Regions from separate parts of the Tissierella sp. genome, predicted to be linked through region 2. Evidence: a T-box and tRNA genes for the amino acid it is inferred to sense, from the RefSeq annotation. Region 2 holds a T-box; the other holds one or more tRNA genes.
What was found. A T-box is a leader RNA that pairs with one kind of tRNA and senses whether it is charged. The one in region 2 lies ahead of RIN63_RS01030 (valine--tRNA ligase), so its partner is inferred to be a tRNA-Val.
Positions count from the first base shown of each region.

Region 1: it has a tRNA-Val gene. The T-box ahead of RIN63_RS01030 (valine--tRNA ligase) is inferred to sense a tRNA for this amino acid. The anticodon was not compared.

Region 1 is NZ_JAVKTS010000005.1:167,982-185,018, forward strand. Features, by position in the region: gene RIN63_RS12890 (ABC transporter substrate-binding protein) at 1-1,159, shown strand, start outside; gene RIN63_RS12895 (ABC transporter permease) at 1,237-2,178, shown strand; gene RIN63_RS12900 (ABC transporter permease) at 2,180-3,025, shown strand; gene RIN63_RS12905 (ABC transporter ATP-binding protein) at 3,048-4,052, shown strand; gene RIN63_RS12910 (dipeptide ABC transporter ATP-binding protein) at 4,042-5,025, shown strand; gene RIN63_RS12915 (methyl-accepting chemotaxis protein) at 5,202-6,944, shown strand; gene RIN63_RS12920 (ABC transporter permease) at 6,989-8,227, opposite strand; gene RIN63_RS12925 (ATP-binding cassette domain-containing protein) at 8,227-9,138, opposite strand; gene RIN63_RS12930 (DUF4349 domain-containing protein) at 9,316-10,230, opposite strand; gene RIN63_RS12935 (OFA family MFS transporter) at 10,399-11,604, shown strand; gene RIN63_RS12940 (leucyl aminopeptidase) at 11,660-13,117, opposite strand; tRNA gene RIN63_RS12945 (tRNA-Val) at 13,306-13,381, shown strand; gene RIN63_RS12950 (YibE/F family protein) at 13,653-14,768, shown strand; gene zupT (zinc transporter ZupT) at 14,761-15,576, shown strand; gene murJ (murein biosynthesis integral membrane protein MurJ) at 15,622-17,037, opposite strand, start outside.
Region 2 is NZ_JAVKTS010000001.1:202,175-219,211, forward strand. Features, by position in the region: gene RIN63_RS00965 (winged helix-turn-helix domain-containing protein) at 1-405, shown strand, start outside; gene RIN63_RS00970 (sugar phosphate isomerase/epimerase) at 479-1,255, shown strand; gene abc-f (ribosomal protection-like ABC-F family protein) at 1,323-3,206, opposite strand; gene RIN63_RS00980 (endonuclease/exonuclease/phosphatase family protein) at 3,371-4,135, shown strand; gene RIN63_RS00985 (aminopeptidase) at 4,187-5,188, opposite strand; gene RIN63_RS00990 (hypothetical protein) at 5,371-5,745, shown strand; gene RIN63_RS00995 (metalloregulator ArsR/SmtB family transcription factor) at 5,757-6,296, shown strand; gene RIN63_RS01000 (GNAT family N-acetyltransferase) at 6,344-6,835, shown strand; gene RIN63_RS01005 (CD3324 family protein) at 7,070-7,330, shown strand; gene RIN63_RS01010 (serine hydrolase) at 7,602-8,600, shown strand; gene RIN63_RS01015 (GNAT family protein) at 8,670-9,275, shown strand; gene RIN63_RS01020 (endonuclease/exonuclease/phosphatase family protein) at 9,301-10,089, shown strand; gene RIN63_RS01025 (DUF6143 family protein) at 10,318-10,989, opposite strand; T-box leader at 11,194-11,456, shown strand; gene RIN63_RS01030 (valine--tRNA ligase) at 11,516-13,888, shown strand; gene RIN63_RS01035 (CD3324 family protein) at 14,072-14,347, shown strand; gene RIN63_RS01040 (DUF1062 domain-containing protein) at 14,572-15,147, shown strand; gene RIN63_RS01045 (GNAT family N-acetyltransferase) at 15,198-15,803, shown strand; gene RIN63_RS01050 (RtcB family protein) at 15,822-17,036, shown strand.

The sequences.
Region 1 (17,037 bases), on a different contig from region 2:
TGTAATTAATGGTAAGCCTGTAGAAGCAAAGAAAATAGATGATTTAACTGTAGAGTTTGTATTACCAGAAATATCAGTACCATTTATGGGTAGTTTAGGTGGACTTCGTCCAATAGCTCAACATATATTTGAAAGCGAAGCAGATTTACAAAAAAGTGCAAAAAACTTAGAACCAATGGGAACTGGACCATTTAAATTTAAGGAAATGAAGAGTGGGGAAAGAGTAGAGTTAGTTAGATTTGATGATTACTTTGATGGAAAAGCAAATCTTGAATCAGTAGTATTTAGAGTAATATCTGATCCAAATGCAGCTAATACAGCATTATTAAACGGAGAGCTATCTGCTAGATATATAACTACTGCAGATCTTGATAAATTTAATACAGAAGAAAGTATCAATATAGTGACATACAAAGAAGGTATGTTAAACAATATGGTATTTAAATTATCTAACAAAGATTTACAAAATGAAGATGTGAGAAAAGCTATAGCTTATGGAATAAATAAGGCTGAGTTAGTAACAGGAGTTTATAAATCAGCAGAATATGCAGAAGAAGCACATTCAGTTTTCGTACCAAGTACACAATTCCATACTAATGATGTGGAAAAATATGAGCATAATGTAGAAAAAGCAAAAGAGCTTCTTGAAAAAGCAGGAGTTTCAAATCTAAAATTGAGATTAGCATATATTAATTCAAGTAAAGAGAATGAAGCTTTTGGATTAATCATGCAACAACAATTGGATGAAATTGGCGTAGAAATAGAGCTTATACCAATGGAAAGAGGAGCTTTCTATGACAAATTACTTGATGCTTCAAGCACTGATTTTGATTTAGCATTCAACGGATATGTAATGGGAGTAGAACCAAATGGATATAAACCACTATTCCTTACAGGAAATATGAATAACTTCATGGGTTATTCAAACACAGAGCTAGATGCAAAATGGGAAGCAGGAGTAGTTGAAACAGATGAAGCAAAGAGATCTGAAATATATGAAGGTATTCAAAAAGAGTTAATGGATGATATGGTAGTGTATCCAATCGCTTATCCAAATTCAATCGTTGCAATAAGCAGCCAATTTGGCGGCATAGAAGAAGCAACTCCAGCTCCAATCTTTATGTTTAGAGATTTATCTAAACTATATATGATGAAATAATTTAATTAAAAACCACAAAAGTAAACTCATAGCAGTTTACTTTTGTGGTTATATTAGGAGGAATTTTTGTGGCAAGAATGATTATAAAAAGAATGCTTCAGGCCATACCAATGCTTGTTGCCATATCTATAGTTTCATTTCTTCTTATAAAATTAGCACCGGGAGATCCAGTGCAGGCGTATATTACCCCTGAGATGGGGCCAACAGAGATAGAGACAATAAGAGAAAACATGGGGCTCAATAGTCCCATTCATATACAATATATAAGATGGTTAAAGTCTGCATTACAAGGTGATTTAGGTTATTCATTAGTAAATCATAGACCAGTGGCGATGCAAATAATTGAGAGGCTTCCCGCAACATTAGGACTTATGGGAGCTTCTTTAATTATTTCTATGATCCTAGGAATAATAATAGGTCTTGTTTCCGCTGCAAATCAAAATAAAGCATTTGACAATATAGCTACTTTAACTTCTTATTTAGGCATATCCATACCAAGCTTTTGGTTTGCTATGATGTTGGTCTATGTATTGTCTCTAAGATTACAGCTATTACCAAGTATTGGAATGAGGAGTATAGGGGTAGATACTACTTGGGACTTAATAAAACATGGCATAATGCCTACAATTGTCTTAAGTCTCCAGAATATAGCTACTATTGCTAGGTATATTCGTTCAAGTACTATATCACAGTTAAGAGAGGATTATGTAATTGTAGAATATGCTTCAGGAGCTAGTAAGGGAGAAGTATTGTATAAATATGTGCTTAAAAACGCAATTCTACCAGTAATTACATTATTGGGTATGTCTTTGCCTAATCTAGTGTCTGGAGCCTTTATCACAGAATCTATCTTTGGCTGGCCAGGTATGGGACAATTGGGAATCAAATCAATATTTAACTACGATTATCCATTAATTATGGCCATTACAATGTTCTCATCTTTTATATTGATTATAGGAAATCTATTATCAGATGTATTATATGGCATTGCAGATCCAAGGATTAAGGAGTTGAAATAAAATGAATGATAGATTAAAATCAAATTTTAAATATCAGCTTAAACAAAATAAATTAGGATTATTAGCCCTAGGAATTATTTGTATTTTAGTAGTTGCATCTATTTTAGCTTTTTTAGCTCCCCATGATCCAAATAAGATTGATATCATGAATGGCTTAGTATCCCCAAATAAAGAGCATATATTTGGTACAGATGAAATGGGCAGGGATTATTTTGCTCGTGCATTATATGGAGGCAGAGTATCTCTTACGGTTGGATTTTTATCCATGATAATATCCACTGTAATAGGAACAATAGTTGGTACTATTAGTGGATACTTTGGTGGAAGAGTTGACAGTTTGATTATGAGAAGTATAGATATACTAATGAGTATACCTACATTTTTTCTTATTCTAATATTAAATGCCTATTTAAAGCCAGGGGTACAAAATATTATTATTATCATAGGTTTATTTAGTTGGATGGGAATAGCCAGGATAGTAAGAGCTGAGACCCTCTCAGTTAAAGAAAGGGAATATGTACTATATTCAAAAGTTATAGGAGAAAAATCTAAGACCATTATGCTAAAGCATATAATACCAAATATTTTTCCTACAATTATAGTTGCATCAACCTTAAATATTGCAGGAGCAATTTTAACAGAATCTTCCTTGTCCTTTCTTGGACTAGGAGTGCGTCAGCCAGATTCTTCATGGGGCAGCATGCTTAAATATGCACAAGGATATATAGGAGATGCACCTTATTTAGCTTTATTCCCTGGTATCTTAATATTGCTTACAGTCCTTAGCTTTAATATTTTAGGTGATATATTTAGAGTTGCATTTGAGCCTAAGGCAAATAATGATTAGGCATGAAAAGGAGAGATTTAATATGAAAGAACCCTTATTAAGTATAAAAGATTTAAAGGTTTCTTTTTTTAATAATAGTGGTGAGGTTAAAGCCATTCGTGGCGTTTCATTTAATCTGGAAAAAGGAGAAGTACTAGGGATAGTTGGAGAATCAGGAAGTGGAAAAACTGTTACTTCCATGTCTATAATCAGATTACTCAGGGGAACGGGTAAGATTACAGATGGAGAAATAATATATAAAGACGAAAATATATTAGATAAATCTGAAAAAGAAATGTTGAAAATTCGTGGGAATGATATAGCTATGATATTTCAAGACCCTATGACATCTTTAAATCCAGTATTTACTGTGGGAACACAGATAACTGATGTAATCAGAAGACATCAAGGATTAAGTAAATCTGAAGCCAAAGCAAAGGCTATAGAAATCCTTAAAATAGTAGGTATACCTTCACCTGAGGAAAGATACAATAATTATCCTCATGAGTTTAGTGGAGGTATGAGACAACGAGCTATCATTGCAATGGCATTAAGCTGTGAACCAGATTTGCTTATTGCAGATGAGCCTACTACAGCCCTAGATGTGACCATACAAGCTCAAATACTAGAATTATTAATGGAATTAAAGGAAAAGATGGATACTTCAATTATTTTAATCACCCATGACCTAGGTGTTGTTGCCAATACTTGTTCTAAGGTAATGGTTATGTATGGTGGCTTAGTAATGGAAGAAGGTACTGTAGATGATATATTTTATAATCCACTACATCCATATACAAAGGGATTACTTCAATCACTTCCAAAAAAAGATACTAAAGAAAGACAAAGGTTAGTTCCTATAAAAGGCAACCCACCTGATTTATCTAACATGCCAAAGGGTTGTCCATTTGCAGAGAGATGTCCTTATGCAATGGATATTTGTGTAGATAATCAACCAGAATACTATTATGAAGGGAAAAGCCATAGAGCTATGTGCTGGCTTTTAGATAAATCTAAAGGTAAAGGAGATGAAGGACATGGAAAATAAAGAAAAAATAAAGTTAATTGAAGTAAATAATTTGAAAAAATATTTTCCAGTGAACAAATCTTCTTTTATTGCAAAACAACAGCATCTAAAAGCAGTAGATGGTGTTAGCTTTTATATCAATCAAGGAGAGACCCTTGGCTTAGTAGGTGAGTCGGGATGTGGTAAATCTACTACAGGTAGAAGTATTATTAGACTCTTTGATATCACTGATGGAGAAATAATTTATCGTGGAGAAGATATAGCTAAACTAAAAGAATCAGAATTAAAACCTTACAGGAGGAAGATGCAAGTAATATTCCAAGACCCTTATGCATCCCTTAACCCAACTTTAACTGTTGAAGACATAATATCTGAACCCTTAGATGTTTATCATATAGGAAGTAAAAAAGAAAGAAAAGAAAAGGTTATAGAATTGCTGGAAAAGGTAGGATTGGGGAAAAGCCACTTAGATAGATATCCTCATGAGTTCTCAGGGGGACAAAGACAGAGAATAGGAATTGCCAGAGCATTATCAATTAATCCTGAGTTCATATTATGCGATGAACCAATATCAGCCTTGGATGTATCTATTCAAGCTCAGGTGGTAAATATGCTAGAAGATTTACAAAATGAAATGGGTCTAACTTATTTATTCATTGCTCATGATTTGTCCATGGTGAGGCACATATCTCAGCGTATAGGGGTAATGTATTTAGGTAAGCTTATTGAAATAGGACCTAGTGAAGAAATCTATAATCATCCCCTACATCCATATACCCAAGCACTTCTTTCATCAGTCCTAGAGCCAGATCCTAAAACTGCAAGGGAAAGAACCATGACTGTATTGGAAGGAGATGTACCAAGCCCCCTTAATCCTCCAACAGGATGTAAGTTTGTTACTAGATGTAAATACGCCACGGAAAAATGCCATAAAATAGAGCCAGTCCTTAGAGAAGTAGCACCAGACCATATGGTAGCATGCCATTTAATTTAAGAAAACAGAGCTAACTAGCTCTGTTTTTTTGTATCTTAGTAATATTAATATAAGAATTGGAAAAATCTAGGGTATAAAACATTTGTGGATTATTATACCATGTTTCAACAATATTTGATATAATACATGTTGATAAGTCATATTACATATTAACTACAAAGGACGAGGTGGAAGCAGTGAAAAGTATAAAAATTAAGCTTATATTGTATTTTGGTGTAATAATTTTATTATCATCTTTAGCTATAGGGACATTATCCTATCTTAGTGCCACAAGAGGAATGAGTGATATTCAAGCTCAAATGCTAGTGGACAAGTTAGAAGGAGATATATCATCAGCAAACTACTATTTCAGTAGATTTTTTGGTGATATAAGTCTAGAGGGTGAAACCCTTTATGATTTTAGAGGTAGAGATATCCAAAGTAGACACGATATGGTAGATGCTATACTGAAAGACTTAGGGGATGTAGCTACTATATTTGCAAGAGTAGGAGATGATTTCAAGAGTATATCATCAAATGTTATGTTAGATAATGGGGAGAGGGCAGTTGGCACCTTCTTAGGTACTGATAGTGCAGCATACGATGCTGTAATGAATGGAGAAACCTATATAGGTGAAGCAAATATATTAGGTGAAGATTATTTTACCGCATATCAACCGATTAAGAATGCAGAGGATGAAATTGTTGGACTTTTATTTGTGGGAACATCTATTACAGCTTCCACTGAAGCTATAAAAGGACATAGTGATACACTCATGAAATCTACTGCATTAATTATTTGGATAAGTGTATTTATTGCTTTAGGAAGTGTTCTTCTAGTAGGAAAAAATATTACTGATCCAATAATTCATGTATCTCAAGAGATAGAAAGATTAGCAAGATATGATTTGACAATGGATAATAATAGTAGGCTAGAAAAACTAGCTAGTAGAAAAGACGAGATTGGCAGTATCGGCACATCTGTTGCTCATTTACAAGAGAATTTTAGTGGATTGATAAAAGATGTATTAGATACATCTCATCATGTGTCATCTTCATCGGAGGAATTATCTGCTACATCTGAACAATCATCTTTGGCCTCAGAGGAAGTAGCTAGAGCCATAGATGAAATTGCAAGAGGAGCAACAGATCAAGCAATAGATACTGAAAAGGCTGCTAATAAGGCAATTGAAATCGGTGAGTTGATAGATATAAATGATGGATATGTAGTTGGGTTAAATACTGCAGCAGAGGATATAGATAAGAGGAAAGAAGAAGGATTCTATATCTTGCATGAATTGGTTAAGAAAACTGAAGAAAGTGAAAAAGCAACAAAGAAGATATTTGATGTTATAAAAGGTACAAATGCAAATGCACAAAAAATTGAGAATGCTTCTTCCATGATACAAAGTATAGCAGACCAAACTAATTTACTTGCATTAAATGCTGCTATAGAAGCTGCTAGAGCAGGAGAGGCAGGTAGGGGATTTGCAGTAGTAGCTGAAGAGATTAGAAAACTAGCAGAGCAATCTAATGGGTTCACTGAAGAAATAAAAATAATTATCGATGAACTAAAGAATGCTACAGAAGAATCCGTTTCAACCATGGAAGATGTAGGTAAGATACTAGCTGAACAATCTCAAGGTGTATTTGATACTAGAGAAAAATTCAAGATGATAGCCTTTGCTATAGAGACTGTTAAAAATGGCGTAAAAACAATAAATGATTCTGAAAAAGAAATAGATAGCAAAAAAGACGAATTATTAGAAATAGTAGAATCATTATCAGCAATAGCAGAAGAAAATGCAGCAAGTACACAAGAGTCATCTGCAGCCATAGAGGAACAAACTGCTGGAATGGAAGAGATAGCAAATTCAAGTGGACAATTAGCTAGGCTTGCAGAAGAATTAAATGGATTGGTGGAAAAGTTCAAGATATAGCATATAAAGAAACTGAGCATATCATTATGATATGCTCAGTTTTTTTATCTATTCTTCAGCAATTTAATTGCTTTTGTAATCTTTATAGGGTTCCCATACATTAAAGTACCTAGTCTATATATCTTGGCACCAAAGACTCCAGTTATTACAGTGGATACGACTAATATTAACAAGGATATTCCTACTTGAATTGTTGAGACATCTCCCATAGAGACCCTTACAAACATTGCCATGAAAGATGTAAATGGTATAAATGAGGCTACTTTCAATGCAAACATATCAGGGGAAGTAAGGCCTATCATGGATATCATAAAAGCTGCAACAAATATTAAAGTAAGTGGAGTTGAACTTGTACCTACATCTTCAGTTCTAGATACTAAGGCTCCAATTGCGCCATAAATAAATAGATAGAAAAGATATCCCAATATACCAAAGATAGAGAAAATCCCTATTACATTTCCAGGGATATTAAAGATGAAATCTAATCTATGATCCCATGCAGCAACATTAAGTTTGTAAGTAACAGCTGCAACTAAAATCATAGTTCCAAATTGAATGATTCCAGCCAATGCCCCAGCCAAGACCTTTCCAAATATAAGGCTTTTAGTGCTAGTGCTGGTTACAAGGATTTCCATAGTGCGATTACTCTTCTCACTGGCAACAGCAGTGGCTGTTAATTGGCCATAAAACATTATAATAAAATACAATCCAAAGATTAGAATATAAGTATATAAATAATTTTTCATACTATCCTTTCCAAGGACAGTAGTTTCATATTCTATTGGCACACTATAGATTTCAGCTACTGCATTGGAGTCTATGCCTTTTTCTAGTAATTGATTATTTCTATATAGATTTAGCATTACATCTTCAAATCTATATCTATTACTATTATTTGCCCCTGTATTCTTTACTAGATATTCATATTTTGTAGGAGTCTTAACTATGAATCCTGCTACAATATCATCTGAATTAACCAGATTACTTAATTCCTCAGTAGTCTTAGTAGCAACTATATTAATATCAGCTAGCATTGATTTAATATCTTCCACATTAATTGAAGTATCTTCTATTAAAATACCGTAACTCATGGAAACTCCTTCAGATGGCATAATATCTACCTTATCTTCTCCAAATAGTGGTTTTCCTAAGGCATCCATTATTGTTGGTACAGAAAGCCCTATTATAATAAGCAAGCTTAAAATAATAGTAGATATTTTAAACACCTTGTTTTTCAGGAAATTAAATAATTCAAACTTAAGTACTATCCATAGACTTTCCACTATTTATCACCTACCTTTTCAACGAATATATCTGTTAAACTTGGCTCATAAATGGAAAATCTCTCCACATCAATATCAAGTGATATTAAATCATTAAGCAAGTCTTTTTTGCTCTTTCCATTTAGCAACTCTATAATAAGATGACCATTTTTTGCTTCTGCTATATTTATGCCATGTACTTTACTGGATAGAAGATTATGTAGTTCATCCAAACTTTGATTTGAAGAACTAAGTGTCATTCTGTTTCTGCCGTATTCTTTCTTTATAGCCTTTAAGCTTCCTGTTAAAACTATATTTCCTTTATCTATTAAGGCAATCTCCTCACAGAATTCCTCTACATAACTCATTTGATGACTAGAGAAAATAACTAGCTTACCTTTGTCAATTAGCTCACTGATTACATCTTTTAATATCTGTGAATTAACTGGGTCTAATCCGCTGAATGGTTCATCTAAGATGATTATATCTGGATTACATATTAAGGTTTCAACAATCTGTACCTTTTGTTGATTACCCTTAGAAAGAGTCTCTAGCTTCTTATCCTTGTACTCAGATACACCTAGTCTTTCTAGCCAAAATAATGTGTTTTCCTTAGCACTTTTTTTTGAGAGTCCTCTTAATTCTCCAAAGTATGTAAGTTGGTCCAATACTTTTTGCTTAGGGTATAGTCCTCTTTCCTCTGGTAAATACCCAATTGAATGTTCCCTAGGATTAAATTTCTTTCCATCTAAAAGGATTTCTCCATCATTTGCATCAAATAAGCCCATAAGTATTCTTATAGTAGTAGTCTTACCAGCACCATTTCTACCTAGAAATCCCATAGCTTTACCACTTGTGATAGAAAAAGAAACCCCATGTAGCACCTCAGTCCCTGAAAAGCTCTTGTGAATGTCTTTAATCTCAAGTATCATTATATCCCCCCTTTTCTTATTCATCTTAAATTATATGTTACAATTGTTGGTAAATCAATGATTATACTAATAAAATGAATAAAGTTATAAGATAGTTACTTTAGTCATTTTGCAGAAAAGCTAAGATAAAGGAAAAAACAAGGAGCCTGATTTGACACCTTGTTTTCTGTGTATTGCCTATTCTCTAGGGAATTTATCTTGTCTTTTTCTTGTAAATCTGTATATTACATAAAGTATAACTCCAATTATCAATCCATAAGGAATGAAATAGATAAATCCTATGATTAAGTTTTGTATATTGTAGCTGAAGAAATATGTTGAATCCTTTATTGCATTTGCAACCTTAGTCCAGAAAGTAGTCTTTATAGTTTCTTCACTAGTTAATTTTGCAACTTCTTCAATTTGAATATGGGCAGTGCTGTAATCTACCTTATCATCCATATCCATTATATTTGCAGTCAAGTTTTCCTTTTCATAGATAATATCGCTTAGTTGATTTTCAAGAACAATTATATCTTCCATCTTTTCAGCTTTTTCCATTAATGCCAGTATTCTTTCCTCTTTTACTTCCAAGACTTTCAATCTTGATTCTGTATCTCTATATTGCTTAGTAATATCTATTTTAGAAGTATTTTGAGATATTATATTTCCTATTTCTTTTAACTCATTAGTAAAGTTTTCTAGATTCTCCCTAGGAATTCTAATGGTGTAGTTGGAATATTTTAATCTAGTAGAATATACAAAGTTGTTATAGGAAATATCAGAGTTTTCAACATAGCCCTTATATTTTCCTACGATGTTAATTAGTTTATCAGTAGTATCCATGAATTCTTTTGTTTGCATAGATATTGAAAGAGTAGTTATAATTTTATCAGGCTCAGTCATGTCGTAGCCTTTTTCCTCAGCAATCATATCTTTTTCTGCTCCGCCGAAATCATAATCAGCAGAATTGCCCATGTCTGACGGTGCAGTTTGGGGGGCTACATCTTGTGTAGTTTCATACTTTGCATTTTTACTTGAAGAACATCCCGAAATTATAATACTAAAGACAATAAGCAGGATTGTGACTAAAAGAAATTTTCTATTCTTCATGACTCTCATCTCCTTTTCTTAATTATACAATATCTTGTAAAAATAGGGGTTACAAAAACCTTACAAATATATATAAATAATAAAATTAGGCATATTATCTTTTGTATAGATTATTGGACTTTCCAATGATATAATAATAATTGGTAAAAATTTCACTAGGAGGGAATTATGACTAACAATTGGGGTAAAAAGGCTTATGCAGTATTGTGGGCAGCAACTGGAATTAATTTTATTTCTGCTATACTATATGTTTGGAGTGTCATCAGCAAGGCTCTTGTAAATCAATTAAACTGGACTAGCAAGGAAGCATCCCTTCCTTATACAACATTAACTATTTGCTTTGTAATTGCTATGGTTATATTTGGTAAAATAGTAGATTCAAAGGGACCTACTCTTCCTTCTTTAATAGGTAGTATATTAATAGGTCTAGGTCTAATATTCTCAGGATTTACTACAAATCCTACCATAATGATACTTACAATGGGAGTTCTTGTAGGGGTGGGATCTGGTATTATAAATGTAGCTACTACATCTACTGGTGTAAAATGGTTTCCACCTGAGAAAAAGGGTATGGTTACAGGTATAGTTGTAGCAGGAGTAGGCTTATCCTCTGCATTTTATTCTCCATTATCCAACTATCTTATAAAGGCAGTAGGTATTTCAAAGACTTTTATTTATCTAGGCATATTCATTCTATTAATTGCAGTTCCCTTATCTCTATTAATAAAAAGTCCACCAAAGGATCTTAATTTTGGAGACAAGAAAAAGGAAGTACATAAAAGCCCTAGTAAGGACCATGATTGGAAATATATGTTGATGGACACACACTTTTACAAATTATGGCTTATGTTAGGTTTCTCATCATCAGCAGGGCTTATGATAGTAGGTCATATATCTAACATAGCCAAGCTTCAAGTAGGATGGGAGGCAGGATTTATTTTAGTTATTATATTGGCCCTATTCAACAGCTTAGGAAGATTTTTAGGAGGATTCATATCAGATAAAATTCCAAGACTTGCTTTAATTCGCATAATATTTGTAGTCCAAGGAATTAATATGTTTTTGTTCACTATGTATTCCAATGTATATCTTCTTAGTATTGGAGTAGCTGTAACAGGCCTATGTTATGGTGGAGGATTTTCCATATTTCCAGCTATGGCCTCAGATGCCTATGGCAGCAAGAATTTTGGTATGAATTATGGCGTATTATTTACCGCATGGGGATTAGGTGGAGTAATAGGGCCTATGACGGCAGCTACTTTACTAGATTCATCAGGATCATATAAATACGCATATATAACAGCATCAGTTCTTTTAATCATAGCAATAGCTATAACATTTACCGTAAAAAATGGGACAGAGGGACAGGAGTAGTGTCCCAGATAAAAAATGCCAGAAGAATTATTCTTCTGGCATTTCTTAATATATATTAGTGACTACAACCTTGCCCCTTACATCCTTTTGCCAAATTATATAGAGTTTTAACAGGAACACCTGAAGCTCCCTTTGGTAAATATCCTCTTTCAGCAGAGTTAGATGATGTACCTGCAATATCTAAATGAACCCAAGGAACATTATTTACAAACTCTTCTAGGAAAAGTCCAGCAGTTATGGTGCCAGCCCCACCTACAGTGGAATTCCTTAAATCTCCCACAGTTCCCTTTATACTTTCCTTATATTCCTCATTTGTAGGCATTTGCCATACTGGTTCTCCTGCTAATTCTGCAGCGTCCTTCACAGCATCCATCAAGGCTTGATCATTTGTTACTGCTCCAGTATTTATACCTCCTAAGGCAACAACACATGCACCAGTAAGAGTAGCGATATCAACTATTTTGTCAGCTTTTTCTACTGTTGCTGCATACCATAATGCATCAGCTAGAGTTAACCTACCTTCCGCATCAGTGCTCCATACTTCAATAGTTTTTCCAGCCATTGAGCCTATTACATCTCCTGGTTTATATGCTTCACCTGAAATCAGGTTCTCACAAGCAGCTACAATTGCAACAACATTTCTTTTTACCTTTGTTTTGGCAATAGCTTTCATCACTCCTACAACAGAAGCAGATCCAGCCATATCACCATGCATAGATACCATACTACTTCCAGGTTTGATGGAATATCCACCTGAATCGTAAGTTAATCCTTTACCAACTAGAGCCAATTTTTCTTCTGACTCACTATCTCCATTCCATTTCATTACAATGAATTGAGGTTCATTAGCAGACCCTTTAGTAACAGCTAAAAATGCTGTCATACCTAATTCTTCAATTTTTTCACGACCAAAGATTTCTACTTCAACACCTAGACCTGATAGTTCGTCCTTAGCACGAGTAGCCAATTCTAAAGGAGTTAGAGTTATAGCTGGTTCATTAGCCAAATCTCTTGCTAAGAAAATACCTTCTACTATACTAGTAATCTCCTTGATACCATCTTCCACTTTTTCCTTTTTATCTTCTATGACATCTAAATAGAAGTCCTTAACAGTTGGCTTTACTTTCTTTTCTGATAGATATTTTTCAAATGAGTATTCTGATTGTAATAATCCCTCAGCTATGGCCATATTAGTTTTTCTATAGCAAAGATTTTCAAACTTCGCTACTGTAACTGTAGCTGATTCAATTTTCAACTTCATCAATTCTTTTCCTAGCTTGTAAAAGGCTTTTCTAAGGGATTCAAGATTTAGTTTATCTTCTTCCCCAAGTCCTAATAAAATAACATTATTACCTCTAAAAGAAACATCAGAATAGATTTCACCACAAGAAGCTTTGAAAAGTTCCTTCTCAATTACATAGCTATATAATTCAGGTGATTTTTCCAAAGTTTCCGTGCCTTTAAATACTGGCAGAATTTCAACTTTTCCGCCTTTACCGATTAAAATATTCAATATTAACACCCCTTATATTTATTTAGATACTCTAATTATATCAAAAGATATAGTAAAACAAAAGTTATATTTAAGCTGAAGTAAAGGGGACAGTCCCATTTGCTTCATAGTGGGACACAACTCCTGTCCCTCTGTCCCACATTTTTCTATTGCATAAATCATCTAAATATAGTATTATACTTTTATATGGGCGGTTAACTCAGCTGGTAGAGTGTCATCTTGACGTGGTGAAAGTCGTAGGTTCGAGTCCTATACCGCCCACCACAAAATTCGAATAATAATCTAGATACCCGCATAAATATTTAGGAAATAGCATTGTTTGCTGAATTGGAGGTGTAGCATGAAAAATTCAAAATTAACAAAAATAGTAATATACTTACTTATATTTTCATTTGCTTTATCAGTTATCATACCTATAATAACATTATCCATGAATTAATAATATTGCCAGAGTTAATCTCTAGGCAATATTTTTTTAAAATTCTAAGGCATATTATGGTATAATACTTTCAAAGCCTGAACTAAGGAGGACAATATGAAAAAAGCCTTATTATTTATAATTATGATATTGATGATTAGTAGTTTTTCTGTCTTTGCAGAGGAAGAATATATGGAATCAACTATGGAAAATGCCATAGTCCTCGAAGCTGGAGAAGCACAAGCCTCAGAAGAATATGGAGGAAATATTCAATACCAAGATGTAAAACTAAAGATCACTAGTGGAAAATATAAAGATGAAGTTTTAGAAATAGAAAATCATATCCCAGATAATGACGCCTATAGTATTTATGTGAAAAAGGGCGATAAAGTAGTAGTAATGGTTGATGAATATGAGGGTTATCATGAAGTATATATCGCTGATTTCGCAAGAACTAATTATATTATTTATTTGGCCATATTATTTATATTGATAATTCTTGTTGTTGGAAAGATGAAAGGCTTCAAAGCCATTATCTCTCTAACTATAACTATAGCTTCAGTATTCTATATCTTATTACCTCAAATCTTAAAAGGTGCAAATCCAATACCTATATCAATTGCTATATCCATAGGTGTTACAATCATCACCATATTTTTAGTATCAGGGATTAACAACAAGAGTATAGCAGCTATAATAGGTACTTCCATGGGAGTTATAATAGCAGGATTGATTTCCTACTATGTAGGTGTGAAAATACACTTAACAGGATTAAGTGCCGAGGAAGCTACAATGTTAATGTATATCCCACAAGAGGTAAGCTTTAATTTTAAGAATTTACTTTTTTCAGGTATAATTATTGGGTCTTTAGGGGCAATAATGGATGTAGGAATGTCAATAGCTTCTGCAATTGATGAAGTCCATTCTGTTAATAACAATTTAACTACAAAGGAATTATTTAATTCAGGGATGAATGTAGGTAAAGATGTAATGGGAACTATGACTAATACTTTGATTCTAGCATATACAGGATCATCTATACCTCTTTTATTATTATTTATGGCATATGAAACTAGCCTAACAGAAATAATGAACTTAGACATAATTGCAACAGAAGTAATACGATCATTATCAGGTAGCATTGGATTGGTACTTACTATTCCAATTACAGCTCTTGTAACATCTATATTAATAAAAAAACAAAAACCAATGGAGGAAGAGAAGAATGAGTAAGGAAGTATTGCTATCACTAGGGCTTACAACTATAGTAGGTCTTTCCATGGGATTAGGTAGTTTAGTATCTTTTTTCGTGAAAGAAACAAATAAAAGATTCTTATCACTTTCCCTAAGCTTTTCAGCAGGGATAATGATATATGTATCATTTATGGCTATTTTGCCAGAAGGAATGGAATTAATAGAATCATATTATGGAGAGCATAATAATATTATAGCTTTATGTGGTTTTTTTGGAGGCATGTTGATTACTGCAATTGTAGAGAAACTAGTACATAAATTTGGAGGACATTATCATGGACATGACCATGACCACCACGATCACCATCACCATGATAATGAGGAAGGTGAGCATTTATCAAAACTAGGACTTATGTCGGCAGTTGCCATAGCTATACATAATTTGCCTGAGGGATTAGCTATATTCACTGCCGGACTAAAGGATATAACTGTGGCCATTCCCATAGCTGCAGCAGTAATACTACACAATATACCCCTAAGTATAGCCATATCAGTGCCAATTTTTTATTCCACAGGTAGCAAAAAGAAAGCATTTATATATTCATCCCTTGTAGGGCTTTGTCAGCCCTTAGGAGCAATATTAGGATATTTAATTTTATCAAGATTCTTTAATGACTTAGTATTTGGAATTTTATTTTCTATAGTTGCAGGAATTATGATATTCGTATCTCTAGATGAATTATTGCCATCTTCACAAAAACACGAAGACCATCATATTTCAGTATATGGAGCAATTGCAGGTATGGCTGTTATGGCATTGTCCATGACTGTATTTCATATTCATTAAATGTAGAATTAATAAAAAAGTTATTAAGCTCTTATTAAAAAGAGTTTAATAACTTTTTAATATATTCAGTGATTTACATACCTTTACATATAGACCTAGGCTTATTGTAGCTGATATAAGTACATCCAATATATTATTTATCAAAGAATCTTTTAATATATTTGATATTGCACCATGGATTAAAAGTAGACAGGTTGTCATAATTATTTCTGATATACTCATTTTAAAAGTCATACTTTTAAAATGAGACTTTTCTTCAATTTGTAATTTCCTATTTAAATCAATAAGGCCATATATTAGAGCTAATGTAATAGAGATACTACTACTTAATGCAATACCACCTGGCCCCATAAACTTAGATAAAAATAAGTTCAAAATTCCATTTAAAATCAAAGTACGAAAACCAATGGAAATAGGTGTTTTTGTATCTTGAATCGAATAATATGCTCGAATAATTAATGGATATAGGGCCATGGCTGTTAAGCCAATTGCATAATTTGTCAATGCCCTTGAAGTCAGTAGGGATGCTTGTATATTAAAGGCACCTCTTTGAAATAATATTTTAACTAAGGGCTCTGCCATAATAATTAATATAATAGAAACAGGTAATACAATAATTAATACCATATGAAAGCAGTGCCTAATTTCACTTTTAAAATGTTCTTCATCATGTTTGTGATAATCTTCAGATAGTACTGGAAATATAACTGTGACTATGGCTGCAATAAATACACCTAAAAACAAATCAATAATATTGTTGGCAAAGCTTAATCCAGCAATACTTCCTTCAGATAGAGTTGATGCTACTGCATTATCAATAGAAAGATTTAATTCATTGAGACCAACACCTGCAAGTATAGGAATCAAATAATATTCTAATTTTCTAATATACCTATCCTTTAAATCAAATCTAAAGAAATACTTAAATTCATTTGTCCTAAGACCCTTTGAAAAAATAAATATTTGAACAATATTTGCCACAATATCTGTTATCATGAGTCCTTTTAATCCATAGAATCTTGAAAAAAACAATAGATAAATTATATGCATAATTGGACTTGCAACTCTCCCCTTAGGACCGCCCTTAAAAGAATGTACTGATTGTAGAAATCCAGAGAATATTGCATTTATCAATGATATTGGTATAACAGGTAATCCTATTCTAAATAATAAAATGGTCTTATCTAATTCCTTTCCAGTAAATCCAGGACCAAATACTTTTACAATAACGGGAGCTCCTATAAATCCTATAGCAATTAAAATAAAGGAGAAAACTCCTGTTATATTTATTAAATTATTTGTAAATCGTATCTTTCTATTAATACCATGTCTTTCTTGAATTTCTTGCAATAAAGGTATAATTCCAATAATCATTCCATCACTTATGAGACTTGAAATAAGCATAATAGTACTAAATGCCAATAAATATGAGTCCATCTTATAATTAATTCCTATTTTTGA
Region 2 (17,037 bases):
ATATTTATCTCTATAATGATGGCTTTTGCCATCGGGCTGATAGGTGCAGGTAAGGAAAACTATCTAGCTTGGGGACTAAAAATGGAAGAAGCCTTCAAAAGAATGAAAGAAATAAATGAGAATAAGATTAATGAGAGGGTTCAGATATTTAAAAATTTGGGGGATAAGACTAGATATGAAGTGGTGAAATTAATAGCTTCAGGGCAAACTTCTACTAAAGAAATCGCAAATGAATTGGGAGTATCCAGTGCAACCATATCTTATCACATAAATAATTTAATACAATCAAAGGTCATAAAGATAGATAAATCAAATAATAAATATGGCTATGTAGTAGATTATGATTTACTAGAAAAAGCTATGAAAGATTTTAAAGAAGATTTAATCTTTCCAAAAGAATCTTAATAGAATATCTATTTACCCTCTTAATCAATGAAAATAAGAGGGTAAAAATATTGCCAATAATAGGAGGGACATAATGACTTGTAAATTTGGTATGCCAACATTAATTGAAAAAGACAGTATTTTGGACAATGCATTATTATGTAAGGAATTAAACTTAGATTTTATAGAGTTAAATATGAATTTGCCTTATTGTATGCCAGATAGGAATAAGCCAGAAGAAATACTAAAGTTAAAGGAAGAAAACAATATCAATTTTACAATTCATTTTCCTGAAGAAATTGATTTTGGATGCTTCTATGATGAAATAAGACAAGCTAATATTATATTGTTTAATAATATAGCAACATGGGCTTCTAAATTTGGAGTAGAGAAAATAAACATTCATTTGAATCCTGGAATTTATTTTACCCTACCTAAAGAGAAAGTATTTGTCTATGACAGGCATATAGAGATGTTTATTGAGAAGTTCACAGATTCCATGATCAAGATAGTAAATATAGCAAAACCACTAGGAATAAAAATATGTGTAGAAAATATGAAAATACACGAATTTATGGAAGAAACATTTAAAAGAATGGTGAATATTGAAAACTTATACTTTACATGGGATGTTGGACATGATGCTATGTCTAATTATAGAATGAAGGAAATATACATAGAAAATCCTCATAAGGTAAGTCATATGCATTTACATGATTACAATGGAAATAGTGATCATCAAATTTTATTTGAGGGTCTTATCCCTATAAAAGAAAGGATTAAATTTGCAAAAGAAAATAATTTAACTGTTGTAATAGAAACAAAAACAGAAGAAGCCTTAAGGAAATCAATAGAGCGATTATCGACATAGTGTAAGCATATTATAAGTATAGACCTTAGTTTAAAACTAGGTCTATACTTATATACATATAATAACATTAAACTTGAAGTGTCTCCCATAATTCATAAGACTCGTGAAGTTGCTTTTCAAGTAACCCCTTTTCAACAAATAAATCATATAATCTATCAGCATTATCACTGTTAGAAACCATTTCTTCATTAATATTTTTTAACTTGTCTTCCAATTCTTCAATTTCTTTTTCAACTTGTGCTATTTTAAAAGTATTGTTGGCTTTCTTGGGTGATTTAGTTGGAATTACTTTTGCGGGCTTAGATTCTTTAACTATAGCTTTCTCAACCATTTCTCTTTTCCTTATTTCTAAATACTCATCATATAACATAGGATATAGTCTTACCTTAGACTTATCTAGAACCATTATCTTAGTTGCTACTTTTTGTACAAAATATCTATCATGGGAGACAAATAAAATTGTTCCATTAAAATTAGAGAGTGTTTCCTCTAAAACTTCTCGAGAATCAATATCTAAATGATTAGTAGGCTCGTCTAAAATCATAAAATTAACTTTATCGAATATTAAAGAAGATAATTTAAGTCGAGATTTTTCCCCTCCGGATAAGGATTTTATCTTTTTATATACATCATCTCTTATGAATAACATTTTAGCCAGTTCTGATCTTGCTTGGGAGTTGCTGATATTATGTTTTACAGTAAAATAATCAAGAATTGTCATATCTTCATCTTCAAAGACTACATTCTGTGGCAAATATCCTAGCTTTATACTAGAACCTATGGTGAAGCTTCCATCATCTGGTTCAAGTTCTCCCAATATGATCTTTAATAAGGTTGTTTTTCCGCTGCCATTCTCCCCCATTATACACAACTTATCTTGATAAAATAATGTAAAGGATAAATCCGAAAACAGCTTTTTATCCGAAAAGGACTTTTTTAAGTTTTCTGCGTTAAGAACGATTTTTCCAGAGCGACTTACTTTTTCAGAAGATAGTTTAATCTTTGAGTTTTCCAATGTTGGCCTATCAAATACTTCCACTTTTTCTAATCGCTTCTCAAGTTCCTTAGCACGCTTATACATCTTTTCACTATCTCTCATGGCACCCCAGATTCTATATCTTTCAATCTGTTGTTCCATTTTCTCTATTTTTCTCTGATTATTTATATAAGCATTATATTCAAGCTCAAATCGCCTTTCTTTCTCCACTACATAATAAGAGTAGTTTCCATCATATATCTTTGTACCTGTAGGCTCCAACTCTATAATTCTATTGGCAACTTTATCTAAGAAACTTCTATCATGTGATACCATAAGAACAGTACCATTATAGCCCAACAGAAAGTCTTCAAGCCATTCAATGGATTTTATATCTAAATGGTTAGTGGGCTCATCTAATAATAATATATCTGGATTTTCTAAAAGTAATTTTGCTAGAAGGACTCTAGTTTTTTCACCGCCACTTAAACTTTCAAATGACTTTTCTCTAAAGCTGTCAGGTATAAAAAGTCCGCTGCATACTTTGTTTATATTTGTTTCTACATCATATCCACCACAGAGTTGAAATTCATCCATAAGTAAGCCATAATTTTTCATTTCAATTTCTAATGCTTGGCCAGATAAATTTTTTAAATTTTCCTCGAAGCTTTTTAGTTCCACTTTCATATTAAATATTTTTTCAAAAGGCATTTCAAGGATTTCAATTACAGTAGTGTCCTTAGGGCATGTAAATATTTGGTCTAAGTATCCAACTCTAGCTCCCTTTCTAAAGCTAATACTTCCACCATGATAATCTTCAATACCCATTAATACAGTCATTAAGGTAGTTTTTCCACATCCATTCTGTCCAATTAATCCAACTCTATCATTACTATGTAGTTCAAAGGATATATTCTCAAAAACCTTATTTGCCCCATAATATTTAACTAAACTGTTTACACTGCATTCAATCATTTGTGTCACCTCGCTTAAGTAAATTATATTTGAAGAAATAGACATAGTCAAGAAAATAGGATTAACATATAATCTTTTACATTAGATAAGAAAAAGAATAGGATATAATATCATATAATACCATATTATTATATGAATTAAGAAGTTTCTAAGAGGTGAGTAATATGACAATAAGTATTCTTACATGGAATATCAAAGCGGGACAGAATAAAGAGGGCAGCTATCCTGAACCAAAAACAGAAAACTTGGATAAAATAGCAAATGAAATAAAAAAATCAGGAGCTTCAATTGTCTGCCTTCAAGAAGTAGATGCATATAGTAAACGATCTGATATAAATATACATCAGGCGGAATACATTTCTAATAAACTTACTGCAATTACTGGGCTGACTTGGAATTATAGATATATTACATCTATTAAGATGAATCCAGGTTATTATGGTAATGCTATTTTAAGTAGTTACTCTTTGAAAACAGCTTTAAAAGTTTACTTGCCTAGGGTAAATAGTTTAGAAAGTCGTAGTTTCCTTCTTGTTCGTGTGGGTTTTGGCAGCTCTTATTTTTATGTAGGAACAGCACATTTGGGCTTAAAAGGTGATCAAGTGATTCAAGCAAGAAAGATTAAGGAAGAGTTAAAAAACAATGGATTTTCAAATGAAGGATTGATTATTGCTTGTGATTTGAATGTTCGAGAAGATTCATATGTCTATAATATAATGCTTAATAATGTTTTTTCTATGCTTGATATGGGACCTGCAGGTACATGCACATTGGAATGCTATAATAATTCTAGTAACCCAAAGATTGATTTTTTATTTAGCAGTGGAGCTTCAATTAATCTAATAAAAAGTAAAGTGTTGCAAGTAGATATTTCAGATCATCGTCCAGTTATGGCATGTATATATGAATTAAAAGGGCAAGAAAGATAATTCAAAGTTATAAATGATTGAGTAGAAGGTAACTAGTTACCTTCTACTGGATTAGTTGAAAATCACTTCATCACAGGTAAATACAAAATCCATATGGAAGGGGCAATTATTTTCCCCTCCAAATAAATGGTTCATGCCTAAAGCTATGTGATAAGTACCTAAGGATTTCTCATCAATAAGTGTAAATCCTATTAGTTCTTTGACTTTTGGGTTTAGTCCAATTCCAAATTCGCATAGGATTTTGAAATTTTCTGCTAGTGGGTTAAAAAAATCATTCAATTCTTCACAAGAAGAACTTATAAGCTTTCCATTTTCAAAGGTCATAAGTACATCCCTATATACTTGTCCATTTAAACTAACCATAGATACTAGTAAATCTCCATTGCTGTTATTCTCCATAGGAGCAATATAGATTTCGCCTGGAGGAAAATCACCACACCCATCATCTACAAACCACTCTCTATTACTAATATCCAATTTTAATGAATACTTTTGATCAGTAATTATCTCTATACTGTTCTTATCCTTAAGGCTTTCAACCTTTTCTTTACAGGCTTTTTTAAGCATAGGGAAGTCTACAGATAAAGCATTACATATAGCGGAATTGTAGACATCATAGTCTAAGTCAGCTCGTAGAGCATTTGTTTCTGTAGGAATAGTAAGCTGTATATAGTACTTTTTATCCTGAGTTAAAGCATTAAATAACTCTCCTAAGGTTTCTTTGAATCTAGGAATTTCTGTCTCTGATATTCCATTAGGTAGACTTGGTGTATACATAAAAATATCAATAACATGCTTAAAAGAAGATAAAAACTCTAAGTATTCCTGTCCTAGTTTCTCATCATTGCGGATTAAATTGAGGACTATACTTTCAAAAAAAAATTTTGAGCAATGATGTTTAAAGGGAATGATCCCTTTTTTACCTATGTTCTCTGAAATCAAATCTAAAATTTCTAAGTCTTCATTATCGCCCCAAAAGTTTAATAAAACAAAATCCCCTTTTTCAAAGGGAAACCCTTCACAAATATTTGGTATAAGTTCTTTGAACTCCATATCAATACCCCCTAAATAAAATTGTTTTGATATATATCAAATCATATTTTAATACATATCTTTTCAAAAAGCAATCTATTTCTATGAGCATAAAAATAAATATAAAAAAGCATATAGATATGTATTGAAATAATATCTCCCATGGTATAGAATAAATACATAAACCATTGGGAGGGAAAAATATGAAGGATATAATTTGGTTAAAGGAGAATTATTTAAGCTTTTTAAGAGAGGAGCAGGAGGACCTAAGGAAGAGTATAGAGGACTTACAAAAACAAGAATGTGTAGATGATGCTAATTTGCAAAAAATAAGGTTAAACATAGTTGAAATATTTAACAAGATGTTTAATATTAGTCTTAGTGACAGCCCTATAGCCCTAAGAGAAAAGTATTTAGGCTTTTTTCAGAAGATAACAGAGCCTTGGTATGTAAACAAAGAAAAAGCTCAAAAATTTGGAGATGAAAATGAAGCAATAATAGAAGATATAAAGATACAAGAAGCTGAAAAATTGAAAAGTCAATTTGTAGAATGTTATAATCAGTTAGATATAAATTAGGAGTGATGGAATTGAACTCATTAGAGATTTTTAAATGCTTGGCAGATAACTCAAGGCTAAGAATTATAAACAGTTTGATGATAGAGCCTATGTATGTAGAGCTATTGGCTGAAAGGCTAGAATTATCCCCTTCAACTATTTCTTTTCATCTGAAGAAGTTAATGGATGCCAATATAGTATCCAGTAAAAAGGAACAATATTATACAGTCTATACATTAAATGAAAAGATATTTTCAATGAATCTAAGGGATTTAGTAAAAGATGATAAAAACGAAGAAGAGGTATTAAATCAAAGGGAAGAACAATATAGAGAAAAGGTTATAGAAACATTTTTCAAATATGACAAATTGAAGAGCATACCAGTGCAAAACAAGAAAAAACAAATTATACTAGAAAAAATAGTGGAAAGCTTTGAAAGGGATAGAACTTATACAGAAAAAGAAGTGAATCTAATAATAGCAGATTTTCATGACGATTTCTGCACCATAAGGAGAGATTTTATAGGATTTGGCCTTATGGAAAGAGAGGATGGAATATATAAGAGGGTGTAGGTAGAAGATATCTTTGTAATTTTGCATATAATTCTAGGGGTGATAACATGATCATAAGATTAGCAAATATTAAAGATGAAGATAAAATAGCAATGTTAATAGCAAGATTTAGGATAGAGTTAAAGGGTCTCAGGGGGATTGATTCGGATATTAATATTGAGGAAAGCAAGATGGAATTTAGAGAATATATGGATAAAGGATATCTAATATTTGTTGCGGAAAATGGAAATAAAGATTTAATAGGATATTTGGTTTGTATGATTGAAGATGATGTTGTATGGGCGGAGTCTTTATTTGTAGCATCTGAATGTAGAAGAGCAGGTATAGCATCAAGACTATATGACAAGGCAGAGGAACTGGCGAAGAAACTTGGAGAAGATCAGGTATATAATTGGATACACCCTAATAATCATGGGATAATATCTTTTTTATCTAAAAGAGGTTATAATGTTTTAAACTTAATTGAAGTAAGAAAGCCATCAATAAATGAAAAACTGATAGAAAAGATAAGAGTTGGTGAACATGAGTATAGTTACTAGGATATTGACAGGACTTTCCTCAAATGATATTATTTCATAATAATATAAGGGCTTAGGTTTTATTTTTGGAGGTGAAAGTAATGCTAAAAATAATCATTTTAAGAAACAGTCTGGATCAAGATTTATCCCATGCAGAGTGAGCAATAGCATAGCTATTTCTGTATGGGAACAATAGATTTACTATCTGCAAACTCTGCACTTTATTTATTAACTATAAATAAGGAGCGGATAGTTATGAAATATATAAATGCAACAGAAGTATTACCAAAACATTTGTTAACTGAAATCCAGAAGCATGTTAGAGGTGAATTATTATATATTCCTAGTGGAGATAAGGAAACAGGATGGGGAGAAAAAAACGGGTCTAAGAAGTATTTTAAAAATAGAAATGAAGAGATTAAAGAGCAATTCCAAAGGGGCTATAGTATTGAACAGTTATCTTCTAATTATGGGTTAGCATATGAAACTGTACGCAAAATTGTATATAAGAAATAAAGTAAAAGGTCTTGGAATATATTTCAAGATCCTTTGTTTGTTTTTGGGTATAGAATGCTTATATGCATAGTCGGCATTCTTATTACTGTGAAATAGATTTAAAATAATATAGAAGGGGAAGGAATCAGGAAGGTTGGGCAGCTTGGAGCAGCAAAGGTTTTAGTAGGTTCAAATCAACAGTTCTACTATAGTATTGAACTAAGACCATTTGCAAAATCTACTGAATGGAAGAGTAAATAGAATTAGACTAAATATGGAAGGTGATATAGTTATGGAAAAATACATTTGTGAGATTTTTAATGGGTGTATTTCGATACAAAAAGAAGGAAAAACAATATTTTCCCAAGCATATGGATATGCAGACCTAGCAAATAAGGTAGAAAACCAATTAGATACCCGTTTTGCAACAGCTTCTGCTGGGAAAATATTTGTTGCAGTTGGAATTTTGCAGCTTATTGAAAAAGACTTGCTACATTTTACAAGTACTATAGGGGAGTTAGTTAATATAGATTGGAACTCAATAGATTCAAATATTACAGTTGAGCAATTACTTTCACATACATCAGGAATACCTGATTATTTTGATGAATCTATTATGAATGATTATGATGAGCTTTGGTGGGATTATCCTAATTATAGAATACGAAGTTCTTCTGATTTACTTCCCCTTTTCATTGAAAAACCAATGATGTATCATAGGGGTGAAAAATTCCAATATAATAATACAGGTTTTGTAGTTTTAGGATTGATCATTGAAGCAGTTACAGGACAGAGCTTCGATAGATACTTAAATGAAAATGTTTTTCATAAATGTGGAATGATGGAGACTGGATATTATGAATTAGATAGATTGCCTGGAGGATGTGCAAATCACTATATCTGGGATAAAGAAAGACAGGAGTATTACACTAATATTTACAGTGTTGATGTTAAAGGGACTGGTGCTGGTGGTGCCTATACCTGTATAGGTGATATAGAAAAGTTTTGGAAGGCATTATTAAACTACGAATTATTATCGGAGAAAATGACAAATAAAATGTTGTCTATACAGGCTAGCGGCAGTGAAGATGATAACTATGGATATGGAGTTTGGCTAAATAAGGAGTCCCAGGAAAATATCCTACCATATTTTACAGGCTGTGATCCTGGAGTATCTTTTATCACTACTTATAATAGAAAAGAAAATATTAGCATTACAATTATGAGCAATTTTGGAGATGATGTATGGGATATGTTAAGGGATATTAGTAAGGAATATTTTTCTGTTTAGGTGCAATAATTGATTTTGATGTTATCCATGGCAATCTTTCATTTGAAAATACTATATTTGGGGGTAATTATGAAAGAAATAGTATATGATAATTATTATTGGCAAGATGATTTAGTAAGATTGAGGGCTTGGAGTGAAGATGATTGGGAGTGGGATTATTATACTAATTTCGATACCTCAGCAGGCAGACTAGCAGATTATGGGGTTGATCTTCCACCAACAGTTTTAAATTCAAGAAAGTATTCTGAGAAAATCGCAAATTTATCTACTAATAATTGTAGAATAGCATTTGCAATAGAAACATTAGATGAAATACTTGTAGGTAGAATAAATATTTTATTAGATGATGATAAAAATGGAACTTTTGGGATTGGACTTAAGGTTCATAGAGACCATAGGGGTAAGGGATATGGAACAAGTGCTATGAAATTACTTTTAAGATATGGATTTATGGAAAGAAGATTAAATAAATATTCTATAAGTGTTTTAGAAGGAAATGAAGGGTCCATTAAGATGCACAAAAAACTTGGATGTGAACAAGAAGGAGTTTTAAAACAAAATATCTATACAAATGGTAGATATTATGATGAAGTATATTTTGGACTAACAAAAGATGCCTATTTAAAAATGACAGATTCTACTGAAAATGAACAATCAAATATATTAGGTCAATAGTTAAAAATATGAGGGGTTGATTTTTATGAAAATAGCAACTTATAATATTTGGAATGATAGAAATACTAATGACAATCGCTTTGAACAATTAATAAATGAAATAAATTCTTCTGATGCTGATATTATTGGCTTACAAGAAGTAACTGAGAATTTTTATAGTAACTTTTTATTAACAAAAACAGATTATGAGTTTTGTGAATTTAGGAAGTATACAGATGATGAAGAAGGTCTAGCTATTTTAAGTAGATATCCTATAAAAAGCTGTTTTTTTCTTAATACAAGTGAAGAATTTGCCTATAGTGCTGCACTTAATGTGATTTTTGAGGTAGGGGAAACACGCTTTTCATTAACCAATGTTCATTTACCTTGGGATTCCATAAAAACGCAAGAAGAACAGATTGTTGCCATAGATAGGTATATTCATTTGCAAAAGGGAGAAGCGGATTATTTTATTATGTTAGGTGACTTTAACGGAGGCTTTAATTCAAGCATACATAGATATTTAGGTGGTGATCAAACAATAAACGGAAATGAATCAAATCCGTACTGGGATGAACTATCAAGTGCCTATGCCATATTAAATGACTTGCCATTAAAACCTACCCTTGATTTTGTTAATAATCCCAGATGGGGAGGGAAAAATACATTCTATATTCCCAGTGTAGTTGATAGGATATATATATTGGACAATTGGGCTGAGAAAACACTAAGGAATGTAAGAATCTTTGGTATGGATATTTCATCTGAAAACAATCTTTCAGCAAGTGACCACTACGGTGTAGTTACAGAAGTAGATTTTACAAAAGAAGCATAATTTGACGCAGAGAAGTAAGATAAAATCATTTATTAATTTATACTCAACCTATTAGTGATATCTATGGCTTAGAAAAAGCAGTAGATAGAATATTACAAAGAAATGATTATAGGAAGTTTACACAAACATTTTGTGGATTCCAATATGAATGTAATGACCTTTGCATATTTTAGTAATTTAAAAAACAAGGACCCCTTGCATCTAAATAGTACAAGGGGATTTTATATTTTAGGGAAAGATAGGTTCCTCCCACCAGCCAAAGGCAACCCTACCAGCAGCCTCTAGCTCTGGTGTCTCTGGATTAGATAGGAAAATTAGAAAAGATCCACCAGGTGGAAAGATAAACTTTCCTTGTTCATCATCTACCAATGTAGTCTCTGGTTGGCCTCGGCGAACAAAAGCCTTAACTCCTTCAGTTGGATCTCCTGCCACATTGCTTGCATACTGAAGTTTTACCATAGGAGATGGTAAGGGACAAAGTGCCATGTTAGCTGGAGTTATAAGGGTGGAATTTTGGATCGTTCCTGGTGGAATGGCATTAAACCAAATCTGGGCTCTAAAGCTAGATATAGATATATCACTTACCGTCCACACAGTCACATGTAAATTTACTCTAGAATTTGGAGGGTTGTATAATCTAGCCCAAGCATTTGTACCTCTCCCGAAGGTGAGGTTATCAGCATATCCTACGAAGTACTTTCCTTCTAATGACTTGGCTAAGTTAATTGGCACTGCAACAGTATAATCCAACATTGGTTTAGTTATTGATGGGGGAGGAAATGTGCACGGTGTAAAATATCTACAGAGTTGGTTAAAGCAACCTGTTGCATTTAAGCATGTATAATTAGACGGATGCTGATATTGATTAGATAAATCTGTATTATGAGGATAGTCATTCATAAACTTAAGCTCCTTTACTATAGGTTTTTATACATTTTATGCCTTCTAGTGTAATACTGTGATATTTTTGCTAAATCACTTATTCATAGCACCTTTCCTAAACGATATTCCTTCATTGTAGCTCAGATGTAGAAAGTAAAAAATAAAAAATTAATGTTGACTTTTCTGGAATAATAAAATATCATAGTATAAATGAACACGAACAAAATGGCATTGATAAGGAGTAGTACATATTCACCTGAAGCAAAGAGAGAAGATGGTTGGTGAAAATCTTCGTGAAGGAAGTATGGAAGTAGCCTTTGAGTTGTGAACCGAAAAGATATAATCTTAGTAGGCTTCAACGGAAATTTCCACCGTTAAAAGGAAAGCAATATCAGATAATATATTTTATCTCGTATTGACAGAGTGCAGATAGTCATATCTGAATTTAGGTGGTACCGCGGACTTATATATAATCCGCCCTAAGCAAATTTAAAAGCTTAGGGCGGTTTTTGTTTTGTGTTCGTAAATTTAAGGAGGTATTACCATGGAGAAAAAATATGACTTTAAAGAAGTAGAAAAAGAGATGCAAAAGCTTTGGAAAGAAAATTCCATATATAATTTTGATTTAGATAGTAAAAAAGAAATCTATTCTATTGATACTCCACCACCTACTGTTAGTGGCAATCTGCACATTGGACATATATTTTCCTACACACAGGCAGAAATGATAGCACGATATAAGCGAATGCAAGGATACAATGTTTTTTATCCTTTTGGCTTTGACGATAACGGCTTACCAACTGAAAGACTTGTTGAAAAAGATGAAGGTATTATTGCCAAAAACCTTCCAAGAAGTGAATTTATAAGAAAATGTATTATAAGCTCTGCAAAATATGAAGAGGAATTTAAAGATTTATGGCAGTCTTTGGGATTTTCAGTTGACTGGTCCCTTCAATATGAAACAATTAACCCTATGGTTCAAAGAATATCGCAAAGATCCTTTATAAAACTTTTAAAAGATAAAAAGGCATATATGAAAGAATCACCAGTATTATGGTGTACTGAATGTCAGACTTCAATAGCTCAAGCGGAGTTAGATACTATTGAGAAAGATGCCACATTTAATTACATTAAATTTAAAGCAGAAGCAGAAGATTTATTAATAGCTACAACAAGACCAGAATTGCTATATGGCTGTGTTTGTCTATTTGTAAATCCAGAGGATAGTAGATATAAAGAATATATTGGTAAAAATGCCATGGTTCCATTATATGATTATGAAATTCCTATATTGGCAGATAACAAAGTAAGTATGGATAAGGGAACAGGTGTAGTTATGTGTGCAACCTTTGGTGACTCTACTGACCTAGAATGGTATGAAACATATAAACTGCCTTACAGAAAGGTTATTCTAGCTGATGGAAGGATAGATGAAAATGTTCCATTAATAAGGGGTTTAAAGGTTTTAGCTGCTCGAAGACAGATTATCGATTTGCTTTCAAAAGAAGGATTGCTTTTAGAATCAAAAAGCATCAAGCATAATGTGGCTGTACACGAGCGATGTGGAAAGGAAATTGAAATTATACCGTCAAGACAGTGGTATATTGATATACTCACAAATAAAGAATTATTTTTAAAAGCAGCTGATAAAATCAATTGGTATCCTGAATATATGAAAAACAGATATGTATTATGGGTTGAAAACCTTAAGTGGGATTGGTGTATATCTCGGCAAAGATACTTTGGAGTTCCTTTTCCAATATGGTATTGTAAAAATTGTGGAGAGATAATAATTGCAGATGAAAATACATTGCCTGTAAATCCTCTAGAAACAAAACCTAAAAGTTCTTGTACATGTGGATGTGATGAATTTATACCTGAAAGATCTGTTTTTGATACTTGGGCTACTTCGTCAGTTACTCCTCAGATAAATGCAAAATGGGAAGAAGAAAATGATATTTCAGATAGGATTTTACCAATGAGTTTGAGGGCACAGGCTCATGAAATTATACGAACATGGGCCTTTTATACTATAGTTAAAAGTCTTTACCATACAGGTCAAATTCCTTGGAAGGATATAATGGTTTCTGGATTTGTTCTTGCTAAAAAGGGAGAGAAAATTAGCAAGTCAAAGAGTAATTCTCAGTTAGAACCAAAATTGCTTATTGAAAATCACTCTGCTGATATAATAAGATATTGGGCTGCTAATTCTAAGCTTGGAACAGATACATTCTTCTCAATTGATGAATTAGGTATAGCTAGAAGATTTATAACAAAGCTATGGAATGCATCTAAGTTTTCAATATCTCATTTGCAAGACATTGATCTTAATGCTGATATTGATTTGATGCCTGTAGATAGATGGATAATTGAGAGATGCAAGCAAACTACCATTAATGCAAAGAAATTTCTTGACCAATATGAAATAGGATCAGCTAGACATGAAATTGATGATTTTTTCTGGAAGGATCTATGTGATTATTATTTTGAGATTGTTAAGGAGCGTTTATATCAACCTGAAATCCATGGTTATAAAGAACGACAATCAGCCCAATACGCCCTATATTATTCCATGCTCAATATATTAAAGTTATACGCCATTTATGTTCCACATATAACTGAATATATTTATCAAGAATTTTTTAGGCAGCGTGAAAAGGGTATTTCTCTACACAAGTTGTATTGGGAGACTGAAAAACCTATTGATGATGAGATTATTATCTTTGGAGAAGAATTAAAGGACATTATTTCTGAAACAAGAAAGTATAAGTCTGAAAACTCTCTATCAATGAAGGCAGAAATAGAAGAGGTGGTAATCACCACAGAGGATAAATTTACTGAGTTATTTAAACAAACTATAGGGGATATAAAAGCATGCTGCAATGCAAAGGAAATAAAAATAACTTCTCTTTCCTAATTTAATAAAGGTAAAATTTATTGCGGTAAATATACTTATGAAGTATACTAACCTCAGAGGGGGATTGTTTTATGAGAAGATATGTTATTTTTGCATAGCACTGGCTAATGCAAATTAATTGAAAAAATTTATTTTGTTGTAGCCATTGCTATTCCTAAAAGAATATATTTTTAGGAGGGCAAAATGAGCTATAAAAGAGCAGAGGATATATTTCCTGTAGAAATTATAGAGTTAATTTATAAATATGTTGATGGTGGATGTATCTATATTCCTAGAAAAGAAAATAAAAGACGGGAATGGGGAGCAAAGACTACTATACGCATGGAGTTAGACATACGAAATCAACAAATATATACTGACTATCAGCAAGGATATACAGCTATAGAATTAGCTAATAAATACTTTTTATCTGAAAAAAGTATACAGCGTATTATCCTTCTAATGAAAAAACAATTTTAAAAGAATAAGCCCATATACATAAGGTATATTGGCTTATTCTTTTTTAAATAAATGTTTGAGGTAGAAATGTAGGTAGTATTGGATTAAGATAGATTGGAAATAAAGATAATTTTAGGAGGAAAGATATGGGCATACCTTTTTGTTTTGCGTAGCTAAGGCTATTGCAAATATACCAAGAGAGATGTAATAGCCTTTGTATATTCTGGTAAACAAAGGAGAGTAAAATGGGCTATTTAAGAAGAATTGAATATACGATTATGCAAAAGGATTCTTTTAAGATATTTCGTAATTGTGCTGGATGTGGATGTAAGACAAACTATATAAGTACAAAAAAGTTTAGGATCAATGCAAATGGAAAATATCTAGATGTATGGTTAATTTATCAATGTGAAAAATGCAAACATACCTATAACTTAAGCATTCATGAGAGAATAAAAGTAACTGATATTTCCAAGATTGAGTATGAGAAGTTTGAAAGCAATAATTTACAATATGCTTTAGACTTAGGTAAGGACAAGGAATTATTTTTAAGGAATAGGGCTGATATTGACTGGTCTAGTGTAGATTATGATATAGTAGGAGATGATATGGAATTTAAGAAAGGGGATTATATAGTATTATGTAATCCATATCAATGTAAATTTCGTATAGACAAGTTGATTTCTAATATATTGGGAATATCGAGGAACAAGGCTAAATCATTAGAAGCTAATGGAATAATAGAGATAATGCATAATCAGTTGGAAAGTAGAATAGAAGTATTAATTATGGCAGAATTAATTGAAGTCACAAACAAATGACTCTACTGATGAGACAAGAAAACAAATCCATTGAAAGGATGAAAATTATCATGTCAAATAATATAGATATTAATTATGAAGAGAGAAGTTCAAAAAATGCTTTTATAATAGAGTGTAAGGATATAGTATTAAGAGAGTTTAGATTAGAGGATTTAGATGAGCTGTATGCTCTTACTTTACAACCTGAAATAACAGATTATTTACCTGATTGGATATCCACAAAGGAAGAAAGAAGGAAAATTCTTATAGATTTTCATATGGAAAAGAATAAGCATTTTTTAGACTCTATTCCAAATATCGAAGAGGAAGGATTAATTCTGGGTATCATATTAAAGGAGACAAAAGAGTTTATCGGTTGGTGTGCTACATTTATAAAAGATGAGTTACCACCACCAAATAGAGAGATAGCCTATGCTATTTCAAAGGATTATAGATCTAAGGGATATACAACTCAGGCAGCACAAGGATTAGTAAAATACTTATTTGACAATACTAATATTGAAGTATTAAATGCAATAGCATTGACACATAATATACCTTCAAATAGAGTGATTAAAAAATCTGGATTTAAGTATGTAAATGATATTGAGATAGAAAATGAAGAATTTCACCATTATATCCTTAGTAAAGATGAATGGGGAAAACTTATGTTATGATATTAAAGAGGTGGTTAAATGGAACTACAAGGGAAATATAGTATTGCTAAAGTTTTTACAGATAATCTAGAGGATGGAGCAAAGGAGCAAATTATTGAATTATTAGATCAAGATTTCATAAAAGATTCTAAGGTCCGAATAATGCCTGATGTTCATCAAGGTATGGGCTGTGTAATCGGTTTTACAGCAGATATGGGAGATAAAGTAATACCCAATATTGTTGGGGTTGATTTGGGTTGTGGCATGCTTACTGTGGAGCTTGGAGATCTAGTCTTAGATCTACCAAAATTAGATGACATAATAAAGAATAAAGTTCCATCAGGTAAAGCCACCCATAATGAAAGAAGGTTTAAATTTGATAAGCTAAATGACTTATATTGCTTTAGGGATTTGAAGGATACTAAAAGAATTGAAAGAAGTATAGGGACCCTGGGGTCTGGCAATCACTTTGTCGAAGTTGGGGTAGACAGCCAAAAAAATAAATACCTAGTAATCCATTCAGGTAGTAGAAATCTAGGGAAGCAAGTTGCAGAGATTTATCAGAAACTTGCCATAGATTTATGTAGTGGTAAAGAGGATTATTTTATAAAAAGAGAAGAGATAATTGCTAAATATAAAGAAGAAGGCAGACGAAAGGAAATAAAGAAAGTTCTAGCTGAATTGAAAAAGGAATATGATGAACTTCAGCCTAATTATCCTAAAGCCTTATGTTATTTAACTGGAGAATATAGAGATAAGTATCTCCATGATATGAAAATATGTCAAGAATATGCAAGTCTAAATCGTGAAATGATGGCAGATATTATTCTTAGAGAACTGCTAGGAAAGGGATTAAATGAATTCAGCTATTTTGAGACCGTTCACAATTATATTAATTTTGAGGATAATATAATTAGAAAAGGTGCTATCTCAGCCTATGAAGGTGAGAAAATTCTAATACCAATAAACATGAGAGATGGTTCAATAATTGCCATAGGAAAAGGTAATCCAGAGTGGAACTATTCTGCTCCTCATGGGGCTGGAAGGCTTATGAGTAGAAATGTTGCAAAGGGAGCTGTAACTCTAGATGACTTTAAAAAGAGTATGGAGGGTATTTATTCAACCTCAATAAATGAACATACCTTAGACGAATCTCCCTTTGCCTATAAGCCTATAGAAGAAATATTGAATAATTTAACTGAAACTGCTGAGGTTCTAGATATAATAAAACCAATATATAATTTCAAGGCATAAA